One region of the Paenibacillus sp. Y951 genome, then DNA from elsewhere that is predicted to be linked to it. Evidence: riboswitches for the same ligand, from Rfam matches in the RefSeq annotation. Region 1 holds a riboswitch; each other region holds the start of a gene.
The links. A riboswitch is a leader RNA that binds a small molecule or an ion and turns the genes downstream of it on or off. The one in region 1 is predicted to bind thiamine pyrophosphate.

Region 1 (4,591 bases):
TTCCATTTAAGTAACACTGTACACTCAACATGAACGATTTTGGTCCGTCCTTTGACTTCCTTAGGTGAGTCTATCACATCGTTGCTTTTCAACTTCTTTAATATGAAACGCACTTCCATTATAAGCTTGATAATGACCTATAAACAGAATCTTTGAAACCCACTAACATCATGAATCTTTCAGAGTTAATTTGAATCCTTTGCCTGACTTTTTAAGTAATATCTGCTCTGAATAGATAATAACTTTACCCTGTACTTTGTTCATAACTTCAAAAAATGTGACAACACAGGCGAGGATCAAGAAGATCTTATCTCCATCGGAACAATCGGCTTAATTAAATTTCAGACAGGTAAAGGGACCAAGTTAGCTACCTTTGCCGCAAGATGTATTGAGAACGAAATACTCATGCACCTTAGATCATTGAAAAAAACTCGTAAAGATGTTTCATTGCATGATCCGATTGGAACGGATAAAGAAGGTAATGAAATTACTCTTATCGATATACTCGGCAATGATATCGACGATATCGCTAATCAGGTACAGCTTGAAATGGAAAAAAGTAAAATATATAAAAATCTAAGTATTCTTGATGATCGTCAGAAAGAAGTTGTGATTACGAGGTTCGGTTTGCTCAATGGCGGAGATGAACGTACTCAGCGTGAAATTGCGAAGGAGCTTGGGATAAGTCATAGTTATGTATCTCGGATTGAGAAGCGTGCGCTGATGAAGCTGTATCATGAGTTTTATAAGGGGAAGAGGTAATATATAAACCTAAAGCTGATAATCGGATTTATGTCCGATATCAGCTTTTTGAAGTTTTGTGGTTGTTATTGATTCTTATAAAGATTGAAAGAAGAATATAACTGATGCAATCATGCCACCCACTGCCCCTAATTTTGTGGTGGAAAAATAAAAATCGGAAGGTTCGGGCTCAACGACAGACAAACTGTATGATATATGAAATATAAACAATTGCAGTGATTTATTACTAAACAACAACCAACTAAATACAAAGAAAATGAGTGATATTATAAATATGATTAGATTTCCTTGCTGTTCATGATATTCATTGTATGCTGCAACTACCAAACTACTTGGGTGATAATATTCTTCGTTTGGTGAAAGAATTCGTTCATTGTTTGAATAGGCTACTATACTTACAACAATCTCATCATTTTCGTCAAATGCCATAAGTAAATCGTTATTATTAATATTCCTTACAGTATAGGTTTTTCCGCTTGGATATGAAACAATAAATATATCCTCGAATACATTCACTGTTGTCTCTTCAATTCTAAAGCTCTCACTAGCAATCTCTAGTTCTCTATAATCTTCATGTATAATAAGCCTAATTTCATTGCCACTATTGTCTGTATAGGAAGTAATATTATTATGTTCCTGGGCGTTTTCTGAATACTTAATATCATTAATATAAAACACTTCTTCACTATAATAATTATAAGCCCAAACCACTATACTAATAAAAATAATAGCTATTACAATACGTTTAATCATTACACTAATCTTTGCAAATTTCATTTAACACCTCGCGTCTTGAACTTCAAGTCTAAGAGTTTATTAAGTATAATTATTATTCTATTACCATTCTTACCGCGATAATAGTTTGTTAGTTTATTAATATAGTTAATGCTATAATCATCTAATATATAACAAGGGAGGCATATTAATCAATGTTAAAGTTCAACAAACTTGCGCATCTGCCAAAAATGAAGGTGTTAAAGACGTAAAAATAAACGATGATGGCTCTGTTACGTATACATATCCCATATCAATACATAAAGAGATGGTGAAAGTGGATTTGATGCTTTTACATCGCTAGAGATTGGTATCCAAAGTATGTACTACCAAAACTTTAATGGCGTTGCTTCTGATAAAGTAAAAGCAACCATTGAAATTCAAGATGCTCCTTTTATTCGTATATATAGACTATCCACTTACAATAGTAGTATAATCACACAAGATATAGATGCATAATAATTTAGAATTGAGGACTATCATGAAAACAATTGCAGTATATTGCGGTTCCAGTATGGGCGCATCAGATGTATATCGTGAGGCAGCGATAAAGCTTGGCAAAGAATTAGTTAGACGTAAGCTAACCCTTGTATACGGTGGAGCGAGTGTTGGAATTATGGGTATCATTGCTGATACTGTACTTCAAGAAGGAGGAAAAGTGATCGGTGTCATTCCTGCCTTATTAGAGCAACGCGAAATTTCGCATCATGGACTTACCAAGCTTATTAAAGTAGACAATATGCATGAGCGTAAACATAAGATGATGGAATTAGCAGATGGCTTTATTGCATTACCAGGTGGGCCTGGTACGATGGAAGAATTTTTCGAAGTATTTACTTGGAGCCAGATCGGTCTACATCAGAAGCCTTGTGGATTATTGAATGTGAATGGCTACTATGACCATCTCCTCTCCTTCTTCGATCATATGCAGCAGGAGCAATTTTTGAAGCCAATGTATAACGAGATGAACCTTGTAGCTAATGATGCTGCCGAATTACTTAATCAGTTCTCAAGCTTCACTCACCCAGGCTTGAAAACATATGAAAAAATTTAGACTACCGCTACAACCGAAACTTTCCTACCTAAAGCTATTGTATAATATAGGAAATTGTAGTAAATTATAAGACAGTTGCATATGAAACCGTCCGGGTGCTTGAGGAATCAGGCTGAGATAGTAGCTAGTACCGCTACTGACCGTTGATCTGAACTGGATAATACCAGCGTAGAGAATGGGGTTCTAGAAGAAATTTTTCTGACCGTCTGCGTATTACCAGACGGTCTTTTTATGCTTCCATCACAAAAAATGTTGGAGGTTAGCAGTATGAACAAATTAAAGCTTACAGATGTTGTCGTTATTATTATGATTGGTATTGTTTTCGGAGTTATTATGCATTTCTGGGATAATCTTTACAGTGTAGTGAAGCCGATACTCCCAACTTTCAGACAATTGATTTATGGCATGTGGTTCATGGTTGGTCCCTTTGCCTATCTAGTTGTCCGCAAACCTGGTGCCGCTCTAATCGCTAGTGTTGCAGCTTCTGCCCTATCCTCGATTATGGCATCAGCAGGCTTAGAAGTATTAATGTATGGATTTGTACAAGGACTTGCTGCTGAGCTTGTATTTGCTAGTTTCCGCTACAAAAAATATAATTTAGTCGTTGCTGGCTTGGCGGGAGTTCTGTCATGTCTAGGTAGTTTTATGCTAGATCTTGGCTATGGCTATGCCGATTTGGAAACTTGGGCTTTAATCGTGAAATACGGCTTGCGTGTCATTAGTTCATTTATCTTTACAGGTATTTTTGCTTACTATATTGTTCGTGCATTGGAGAAAACTAAAGTGACGTCGTTAGTACGACCGATTGATCAGAAAGAACTCGAGCAATTGCAAAAATAATGAAGTAATGCTGGAAGCATACGAATGGAGGAATAGCGTTTGGCTAATATCGCAGTAAGTGTGGAGCAATTACGGCTCAAATTCAGTGGAGAGCAAAGATTAGTCTTCCAAGATTTCAACTTACATATCGCTGAAGGAGAAAAGATTCTTATTCTCGGTCCTAGCGGCTCGGGAAAATCTACATTGCTACAAGTACTAAGTGGTATCATCCCTACCTACTCCTCTGTTCCGATGCACTGTACATCGATTCAGACGCCAGAACATTGGGGATTTGTCTTTCAAGATCCTGACACCCAATTTTGTATGCGTTATGTTGATGAGGAGCTTGCCTTCGTCTTAGAAAATCGACAAATGGCTCGCGAGTTAATGGAGCCAGCGATGCGTCATGTCCTTGATGTAGTTGGGCTTCAACTTCCATCACTGCATACGCCGATTGGAAGTCTCTCCCAAGGGATGAAGCAGCGACTTGCTTTGGCAGCAGTACTGCTGTTAGAGCCTCATACCGTTTTCCTTGATGAGCCTTCCGCTCTACTTGACCCCGAAGGGAAACAGCTTATTTGGGAAAGTTTGCGTAACAGTTTACAGCAGCATACTGTCATTGTTGTCGAACATCATGTAGATGGTATACTCGATTGGTTTGATCGAGTTGTTATATTGAATGAATCAGGCGTAATTGTTGCTGATGATACCCCCTCTTCTATCTTTGAAACTCAGCAGCAATTACTGCTTCAATATGGCATTTGGTATCCGAATGTATGGCAAACCTATTTATCTGGGCAGAAGCATATTTCTTATCATACTGCTACTCCCACTAGTACTAATATCATCATCGAACTTGAGAAGTTCAGTGGTTCGCGAGGCAATCGTACACTTATCGAAGTCGAGCATGCTACGATTACAGAAGGTTCATGGATTGCTATTACAGGTGCGAATGGCGCAGGAAAAAGCTCATTACTGCTTGCGTTAGCTCGTCTAATCGATAGCAGCGGACAATATAAAATATACGACCAAGCGATCGCAACTGGTAAATCAAGAAAGTTAACAGTACCGCTAGAAATCTCTTATGTATTTCAAAGTCCTGAACTACAATTCATCGCGGATACTATTTATGAGGAATTGCTCCATTCCTACAAGCAGGGCACAGCTCAACCCGATTATAAA
Region 2 (4,591 bases), on a different contig from region 1:
ACACATTTGACGTATTAGAGCAAAAATTGGCTCCGTATAAGCTTGTGTTAGAACGCGATAATTTTGAACCGCCTCATCATACGCCTGCAGATTCACCGTTCGTGAAAACATTGCTTCATGTATACGAGCAATATACAGGGCTTCCGGGTGAATGTATTGCGATTGGTGGTGGTACCTATGTGCATGATATCGAAGGTGGAGTAGCTTTCGGTCCAACAATGCCGGGTATCGACACACGTATGCACAGTAATGATGAATTTATTGTTGTGGATGATTTATTATTGGCAGCGCAAATCTATGCACAGGTCATCGTAGAAATCTGTGGCGAGCAGAGTAAGTTCTAGTGAAATTAAATCTTATACACAAATTATCAACATGATGTGCATAAAGGTCGTAAAGTTAGTGAATTATTACAATATATAGAGATGAAAGTGGGAATGAATGAAACTTATGCAGTAGCTATGCACATCTTGTGTAAAGCTGCTGCATATTTTTTCGTGTTTGACGATAAAATAAGTTATCCATATACATTATTTGTTATGTTAATTAAAGCTGTTGAGATTATTAATAATCATTATAAGGTTGAAATAATCATTTCAGAAGTATATGATTGTCTAGACAACTAATTTCGAAACGGAGTATTAATATGGAAAAACAAGTGAATAAACCGCTCATGTCAGTTGGTTTCCTTCTCGGAGCAACGTACAATAAACTTGCTGCATTACTTATGCATCGGTTGAAGGCATATGATATTACTCCTGAGCAATGGTCAGTGTTGTACCATGTGGTAGATGATGAAGGGATGATACAGAAGGACATTGCGGCTCGTACGTTCAAGGATAAGCCGACGGTGACGCGCATTTTACATCAGCTTGAGCATAAGGGGTTCATTGTTCGGAAAGAGGATGAAGTAGATCGTCGATCGCTTCGAATTTATGCCACCGATCAAGGAAGACAATTAATTGCAGAAACCATTCCGATTGAAGAAAGCATTTCTGAAGAAGTAAAGGCTTGTATTGGTATGGAATCACACGATCAGCTAAAGCAGTATTTAATGGAGCTAAATAGTTATTTCAACCAAGTGTTAGAAACTAAAGTATAGATAAAGAAGCTAGAGCGATAAGATGGAGATGAAGCAACATGAACGGACAACGGATGACTTTGAATAACGGAGCGAAGGCAATTGAAAAGCCACGCCTATGGACGAAGCAATTTATTACTTTATCATTAGCTTCGTTTTTATTATTTCTTAATTTACAGATGTTATTATCATCATTTTCAATCCATATTAAAGGGAATTTGAATGGTGGAGATATGCATGTTAGTCTTGCGACTAGTGCATTTGCGATTACAGCGATTATTGCGAGGCTTTTGACCGGCCGCTGGATAAAGCGTTGGTCGAAAGAGATCGTATTAACTGCAGGATTAATTGTTGCGGCGGTATCAACAATATTATGTGCATTGCCTGAATCAGTGGCCCCATTATTATTGATGCGCGCGGTATATGGTTTTGGCTTTGGTGTTGGTAGTACAATTATCCCCACATTAGTTACGCAAATTATACCGCCCAAACGAATGGGTGAAGGTATAGGCTATTTTGGACTTTCGACCAGTCTTGCGATGTCAATTGGTCCATTGACTGGGATGAGTATTATGAATGCTTCGGGATTTACAACATTAGCGAGTATTGGTGCTGGAGCAGTCGTTTGTATGTTCCCGATGCTCTTTATCGCAGGGGTGTATAAGCTGCGATCCAATAAAAAAAATCCGACAACAGAGTTAGCTGAGCGTCAGAAAAACAAGGAATCAGACAATATCGCAACTGTTAAAGCTACTTCACAACAAGTCGTTCATACTCATGGACAGCAGCAAGTGAAGAAAAGCGGTATGCGAGATATTATGATCTTCCCTATTTATTTTCCTGCGATACTTAATGTACTATTATCCGTTACTTACAGCGGTATATTAAGTTTTATTGCAGTATATGGCGAACAGCTGAATTTATCTCAAGTAGGACTATTTTTCTTGTTCAATGCGTTAACGATACTGATGGTTCGTCCGATTGCGGGTAAAATATTCGACCGTAAAGGTCCGATTATAGTACTTATTCCTGCAGCGATTTTTGTTATTGTAAGTATGATTGTACTATCTTACACGACATCAATGAGCATGCTTATTGTGTCGGCGTTATTATATGGAGCAGGATTTGGCTCCATCCAACCTACTTTACAGGCGTGGATGCTTCGATCTGCAAGCAAAGAGGATTACGGCACAGTGAATGGCTTGTTTTACAACTCCACTGATGTCGGAGTTTCACTTGGAGCAATTATTTTAGGAGTAATCGTTACGTTTACCTCTTATGAGATGATGTATAGATTGTCATCTATTTGTATGATTCTATTTGCGATTGGTGTAGTTATCTATGCAATGAAGCGTACGAAGAAATAGGGTGTAGGCAGATGTATTGAGTCGATATATTTCACATATGACACATGTGAAGCGCTTATGTCGCTCGTAAGAAATCAGCTTATAAAGAGCCGCACTTTCCTACAAATTAAGCTGACAAAGCTCAAGCATAAAAATGCTTGGGCTCTTCTTGTGCGACTAGCGGAAGGGTAGAGCGTGGAATAGAAATGGAAGTAAATACATTACGTAATGTATTTTCGGGATTTGTGCAATATTTTAACTATTGTTGTAAATTATGATTTTATGGGATATAGTGGAATAAATTAAATAGAGTGCGGGTGCTAGATATAGTCTGGCTGAGATTGGGAACGTTATTTCCCTGACCGTTAATCTGAACCAGATAATGCTGGCGTAGAGAACTTATCGAATCGTAACCATTCGTGTATTCTCGAATGGTTTTTTTCTGTTTTTCTAGCCCGCTCTCTACATGAAGGAGCGTAGAAGCCATGATAGATTCCTTAATTAATAATGTGTAATACCAACCGGACAAAGCCAAAGAGCAACAGTGATTGACGTTGATAGAAAACTATAAAGTGAGCGGGGGTTCCCAATGAGTAGATTTAGTGAAAGATTGTATCGTGCAGCTCAAGAGATATGGACAAAAAGTCACCAGCATCCGTTTCTGACGGAATTAAGAGCAGGCACGCTGGATACTGATCGGTTTATTTATTATCTCAAGCAGGATTATGTGTATCTTATCGATTATGCCAAGATGTTCGCTATAGGAAGTATGAAGGCTCGGGATCTAGATACAATGGTCAAATTCGCAGAGCTGCTCCACTCTACGCTGAACGTGGAAATGGAGTTGCATCGAAAATATGCGGAACGTCTCGGAGTGGCGCGTGAACAGTTAGAACAGACGCAACCTTCTCCGACCACAGTAACTTATACCAAATATTTGCTGGATGCCGCTACACAAGGCTCGCTAGCAGAGGTAGTGGCAGTTCTGCTCCCCTGTATGTGGAGTTACAGGGAAATCGGAACTACTTACTTGAAGTACCCAGGCGCTTTGGATCATTCACTGTACCGGGAATGGATCTTAATGTATGGTTCCGATGAATTCGGAGCACTTACCGATTGGAGTATCGGTCTGATGGATCAGTTGGCGGAAGGTTTGCCCGAGCAGGAGCTTGTGCAACTAGAGAAACACTTTGTCGTCGCGTCCAAGCTTGAATACATGTTCTGGGATATGGCCTATCGGATGGAAGAGTGGCCGGTTTGAGTGTAGACGGAAGAATAGAGGGGCAGCTGATCGCGTTATCGGTACGCGGACTTAGCTTTTCTTATCCCGAAGAGACTCCATTGTTCGAAAGGCTCGACTTCGACATTAGACAAGGAGAGTTCGTTAGTATTCTTGCAGCCAGTGGTATAGGAAAGACAACCCTCTTTCGGTTGCTGGCTGGATTACTAGCCCCTCAAGCGGGAAAAATTGCGATTGGAGCAGAGGGAGACACGGCAGCAGCGGCAAGCAAACTTGGCAAAATCGGTTATATGCCCCAAAAGGATTGCCTTATGTCCTGGAGAACTGTGCTGGAGAATGCGACGCTAGGCTTGGAAATAGGAGGGGCGACGAAGCGGGAAGCTCGTCGTCAGGTACTGGAACTGCTTCCGGACTTAGGGCTGGAGGGAACTGAAAACAAGTATCCGCACGAGCTATCTGGCGGAATGCGTCAAAGAGTATCGTTCCTGCGATCCCTTCTCGGAAGAGGGGAGCTGCTTCTTCTAGACGAACCTTTCAGCGCCTTGGATGCGATGACGCGCATGAGTATGCAAGAATGGCTGCTGCAGGTATGGGAGCAACATCGTAAAACTATTTTGTTCATCACACATGACGTCGATGAAGCACTGCTCTTATCCGATAGGGTGCTTGTGGCGGAGAACTCACCCATTTCAACATTAACAGAGCTGACTATAAATTTGTCTCGCCCCCGTAGCTATGAAGTGACGATGGACGAGGCATTCATAGGCTTAAAGCGTCAGCTGCTTGGAGGCATCGGTCGTGGTCCGGTCGATTCTGAAGGAGGGAGGACATGAGACGTAATGTTATAGCTTATGTGCCCGCCCTTTCATTCGTTCTATTACTGTTCATTATGTGGGAGGCTGGGACGAGAGTTTTTCACATTCC
Region 3 (4,591 bases), on a different contig from region 1:
CCTTCACTTCCTTTCTTCGGACGCCAATGAACAAAGCGCGACTCAATAAAGGAGATAATCCAAAATAGGAAAAGGCTTAGTAGTACAATTAAGAGCACCGAAGCGAACACTCGATCCGGCATATATCCTCTGGAAGATAAGATCAAGTAACTACCTAAACCAACTTTTGGTGATAACCATTCCGCTACGACTGCACTTAGTACACTATACGAAACAGCAATTCTCAAGCCACTGAATAAATTAGTAAGCGCACTCGGTAGCTCCAAATGAATAAACAGATGCCATTTCGATGCTCCGATCATACTCAAATAATTTTTAAGCTGATGATCTGCTTGAGCGAGTCCTCCCAGTGTAGCAATACATATTGGGAAGAAACAAACTAAAATAATAAGAAATATTTTCGGCATCATTCCATATCCAAGTAGCATCGTAAGAATAGGAGCAATAACAATGACAGGAATCGTTTGTGATAAGATCAATACCGGATAAAACCCTTTCCTAACAATAGGAAGAAAATGTAGCACTGCTGCAAGCACGAACCCGGCGATAGCTCCACCTGCAAAGCCAATAAGCGATAACTTAGTTGTAGCAGCAAAATGCTCCATCAAGCGTGACCAATCCGCGATCATACCTTGAAATACACCAATTGGAGAAGGAATAAGCCAACTATAGACAAGCTCCATCCTTACAATTAACTCCCAGACGATGCCAATAAATAAAAGTGTCACCACTGGGGGCCATATATTACTCCAACGAGATTGCTTATTTGCCATCCGGATATTTCTCCAGCAATCTATCCATCGATGCTCCAGCAATTGGATTATATGAAATTTTGATTTGTGATAAAGCGCCTGGACAACCAACTTCAATCATTGCCTCGTGCATACGTTGGACAATTTGCAATAGCTCTGGAAGATCACCTTCCATTGTCGTTTCCATTGGTGCAACACGGTAAGGTAGACCAGATTGCTTAATAATTGCAATCGCTTGATCTACATATGGAATGACACTTTCGCCATTATGTGTTTTCGGAATCATCTGAATACTTAATAATGCATTAGCCATTTGTAATATCCCCTTAGTATTGGTTTATTGTGGTAAAAACTCATTTGTAAATGCTGCTTCTGCATCTAGCTCGCCGTTTAACAATTCATTGCTATACATCCAATCGGCATAGCCTTTCCATACCGACAACTTCTGTTCACCAAAGCGGGGTGCATCATCCTGATATTTCGGGCTTAACCATTGTTGACTCGCTCTTACAAGCTCCGCATTCAAATCTGGCTCAGCAGCAATTAATACTTCCGCCGCATCCGCTGGATTGTCAATACTATATTGATAACCTTTCGCAACTGCCGCGAGGAATGAACGAACTAGCTCAGGATCTTCTTTAACGAGTTTTTCACCTGTTACAACAACTGGCGTATAGTAATCTAAGTTCTCATTGTATTCGTTCATATACACCATATTCAAATCGACACCACGCAGCTCAGCTTCAATACCTGTCCAAGCATAGAAAATCCATGCGAAATCAACATCGCGCTCAACTGCTGTGAAGAAGTCGCTATCACCCATGTTTACAATTTCTAATTTATCAAAATCTGCATTATCCGTTCTCATTAAAGAATCAATGATTGACGTTTCAATTGGGGAACCCCAACCGCCATAACGCATACCTTCGAATTTATTAGGTGAATCAATGCCTTTGTCCTTCTTAGATGCAAATCCCGATGTATTATGTTGAATGATCGCCGCCAATGACACAACAGGAACACCCGCTACTCTTGCTACCGTTACATTCTCTTGATAACTAATACCAAATTCAACATTGTTTGAGCCTACTGCTGCATCTGCTCCGCCTTGTACTGGAGAAATAATTTCAACTTCAAGACCTTGCTGGGCAAAATAGCCTTTATCACGCGCCACATATAACCCGGTATGATTCGTGTTCGGTGTGTAATCAAGTACGAGCTGAACCTTTCGAAGCGTCTCTGTTTTGTCGCCTGCGCCAGTCGTCCCAGCTTGATTACCTTCCTTCACCTGTTCATTGCCACATGCCGTTACTACATACAATAATGCGATAACTAATAACCATTTCAATCCATTTACTTTCATGTCTTCCTCTCCCATTCATCTCTCTAATTATGATCGTCCAAGAAGAACACGCTGATTTACATAGGTAAATAAAAAGACGCCCTTCTATAAATTAGGAAGGGCGCCGTCAATTTCGGCTGTTACTTCGCATAGAATAGATTATGTATAGTTTTCCACTATAACTTCATCTCATGCAAAAGTATGCTCTCATTCCTACGCTGGCATTATCCAGATCAGGTCACGGGTCGGAATTGGTTCATTCCCTCTCAGCCAGCTTACTAGCTCCCCAAAGCGTATTCACTTGGTCAATCTATTGGTCATTATAGCAAAGTCATTTCTCTTTGACTACCCCTTTTCATAAAATCAAAAAAAGGATGGATGAATGTGTTTACAATAAGTCTATGTATGATTGTCAAAAATGAAGAAAATGTACTTGCTCGTTGTCTTGCTAGCGTACAACAAGCAGTAGATGAAATCATCATCGTTGATACAGGATCAACAGATCGTACAAAGGAAATTGCCGCTAGTTTTGATGCAAAAGTATATGATTTTGCATGGATTAATCACTTTGCAGATGCACGTAATTATAGCTTTGAGCAAGCAACCTCTAATTATATTATGTGGCTTGATGCCGATGATGTTATTCAACCAGCAGATCTAGAACGTCTACTGCAATTAAAACAAACACCAGATTTCAATTACGATACGGTAACGATGAAATACCATCTTTCTTTTGACGATAATGGTAACCCAACATACAGTTACCGTCGCAATCGTCTTGTAAAACGAAGTAATAACTTTCGCTGGATCGGTGCCGTTCATGAGTACTTGGCAGTATCAGGTGCAAGTTTTAGCTCCGAAGTTGCCGTTACGCACCGCAAAGAGCGTCAATCTAGTGATCGTAACTTGAATATTTATTTGGCACGACATGAAGCTAGGGAACAGTTTTCTCCACGCGATCAATTCTATTTCGCTAACGAATTGCGTGATCATCAAAGATACGAGGAAGCGATTCAATGGTATGACACTTTCCTTGAAGATAATGGGGGTTGGGTTGAAGATAATGTTGCCGCTTGCTCACGTAAAGCTCATTGTTATGAAGCACTTGGTCAACGTAATCTAGCTATTATTCATCTGCTTCGTACATTGCAATATATTCCAGCTCGCCCGGACTTCTGCTGCCAGCTTGGTGCGCTTTTTGTTAATGATAGCAAATTTCAACAAGCGATTTACTGGTACGAGCAAGCGCTCTTAACTTCCCAATATACATCCGATATGAGCTTCCATAATCCAGCAACTGCGACATGGTTACCTCAACTGCAATTAACGGTATGTTATGATCGTCTAGGGAATTTGCAAAAGGCAGTTGAACATCATCGACTTGCTATGGCTATTAATCCGAATCATCCAAGTATGAAATATAATGAGAACTACTACAAGGGATTAGGGTTATTGTAGTAATTGCGAATTTCACATCATAGCAAACAGCCTTGTTTTTTCATCAAAGCAAGGCTGTTTTTGTTATTTCCAACTAGTGTATTGCTAGATCAAACTTCAATTAATTACTGCATAAAATATTGCTTTAATGACCCTCTGCCGCCCTCTACTTCTATCTCAGCATATGCTCCATTGATCAATGTTATTTGTGGTGGCATATGTCCACAATCAATATCATAAATAATTGGTATTTGTAATTCATCAGAAAGCTCTTTATACACATCTTCGATCGTATAATTGTCAAATGGTTGATTGGCGTTACTTCTGCCGAACATAACACCTGTACAATGATCAAACCATCCTGCTAACTTCATTTGAACTAATGATCTACGTACATCGGTTGTTACCAACTCACAGTTTTCTAAATACCATATGATCGGTTCATTTTCTATGTACTGGCTTTGAAAATGTTGAACATCACCGAACGGAGTACCAATCAAATGCCTTACCACATCTATACATCCACCAAGTAAACGACCTTGTAATTTAACTGAGTTATCAGAAATGACTTTCCAATAAGTTGGTTCTGTTAACTGATAAACCTCTGTGGAAGAATCCAACTGTTTCCATTCCTTTTGATAATTTGAGGATGAATGTTGCAAAATTGATTCTCCACTTCTAGTTGATAAGACAGATTGCCATTTTGCTGTCGTCTTGTCTAGAACTTCTCCTCTCAGATCAATGAAACTCGTTCCATGAGCAGTTGCAATTCCTGTTTTCAATGTAATAGCAAGTAACAATACACTTATATCAGAATACCCCATAATCCATTTACAATTAAAATTATCAAAATCAATATGTTCTAGTATCTCGATTAATAATTCTCCACCCCAAGGTGGCATTATAATGTCAATAGTAGCATCACTCATCATTTTATTGAATTCATCTGCTCGAACTTTAGCTGGTGCTGATTTTGCTTTATTTTGTGTCCAGATCGTTTCCCCACAATTAACCTTAAATCCTCTCAAACTCATACGACTACATGAAAGTTTAAGTATAT

Region 2: linked by a shared signal. The riboswitch ahead of tenA (thiaminase II) and the one ahead of AC1TPB_RS04875 (ECF transporter S component) in region 1 are both predicted to bind thiamine pyrophosphate.
Region 3: linked by a shared signal. The riboswitch ahead of AC1TPB_RS19745 (ABC transporter substrate-binding protein) and the one ahead of AC1TPB_RS04875 (ECF transporter S component) in region 1 are both predicted to bind thiamine pyrophosphate.

Annotation. Positions count from the first base shown of each region.
Region 1 covers NZ_JBXCIY010000003.1:19,390-23,980, reverse strand. Annotated here, with positions in the region: gene sigK (RNA polymerase sporulation sigma factor SigK) at 232-762, shown strand; gene AC1TPB_RS04885 (hypothetical protein) at 838-1,539, opposite strand; gene AC1TPB_RS04880 (LOG family protein) at 2,018-2,590, shown strand; TPP riboswitch at 2,672-2,782, shown strand; gene AC1TPB_RS04875 (ECF transporter S component) at 2,858-3,430, shown strand; gene AC1TPB_RS04870 (ATP-binding cassette domain-containing protein) at 3,470-4,591, shown strand, end outside.
Region 2 covers NZ_JBXCIY010000006.1:110,493-115,083, reverse strand. Annotated here, with positions in the region: gene pepV (dipeptidase PepV) at 1-344, shown strand, start outside; gene AC1TPB_RS10690 (hypothetical protein) at 381-626, shown strand; gene AC1TPB_RS10685 (MarR family winged helix-turn-helix transcriptional regulator) at 647-1,102, shown strand; gene AC1TPB_RS10680 (MFS transporter) at 1,141-2,448, shown strand; TPP riboswitch at 2,731-2,841, shown strand; gene tenA (thiaminase II) at 3,017-3,688, shown strand; gene AC1TPB_RS10670 (ABC transporter ATP-binding protein) at 3,685-4,500, shown strand; gene AC1TPB_RS10665 (ABC transporter permease) at 4,497-4,591, shown strand, end outside.
Region 3 covers NZ_JBXCIY010000017.1:32,080-36,670, forward strand. Annotated here, with positions in the region: gene AC1TPB_RS19735 (ABC transporter permease) at 1-773, opposite strand, end outside; gene AC1TPB_RS19740 (MTH1187 family thiamine-binding protein) at 763-1,065, opposite strand; gene AC1TPB_RS19745 (ABC transporter substrate-binding protein) at 1,090-2,115, opposite strand; TPP riboswitch at 2,287-2,393, opposite strand; gene AC1TPB_RS19750 (glycosyltransferase family 2 protein) at 2,473-3,552, shown strand; gene AC1TPB_RS19755 (S66 family peptidase) at 3,657-4,591, opposite strand, start outside.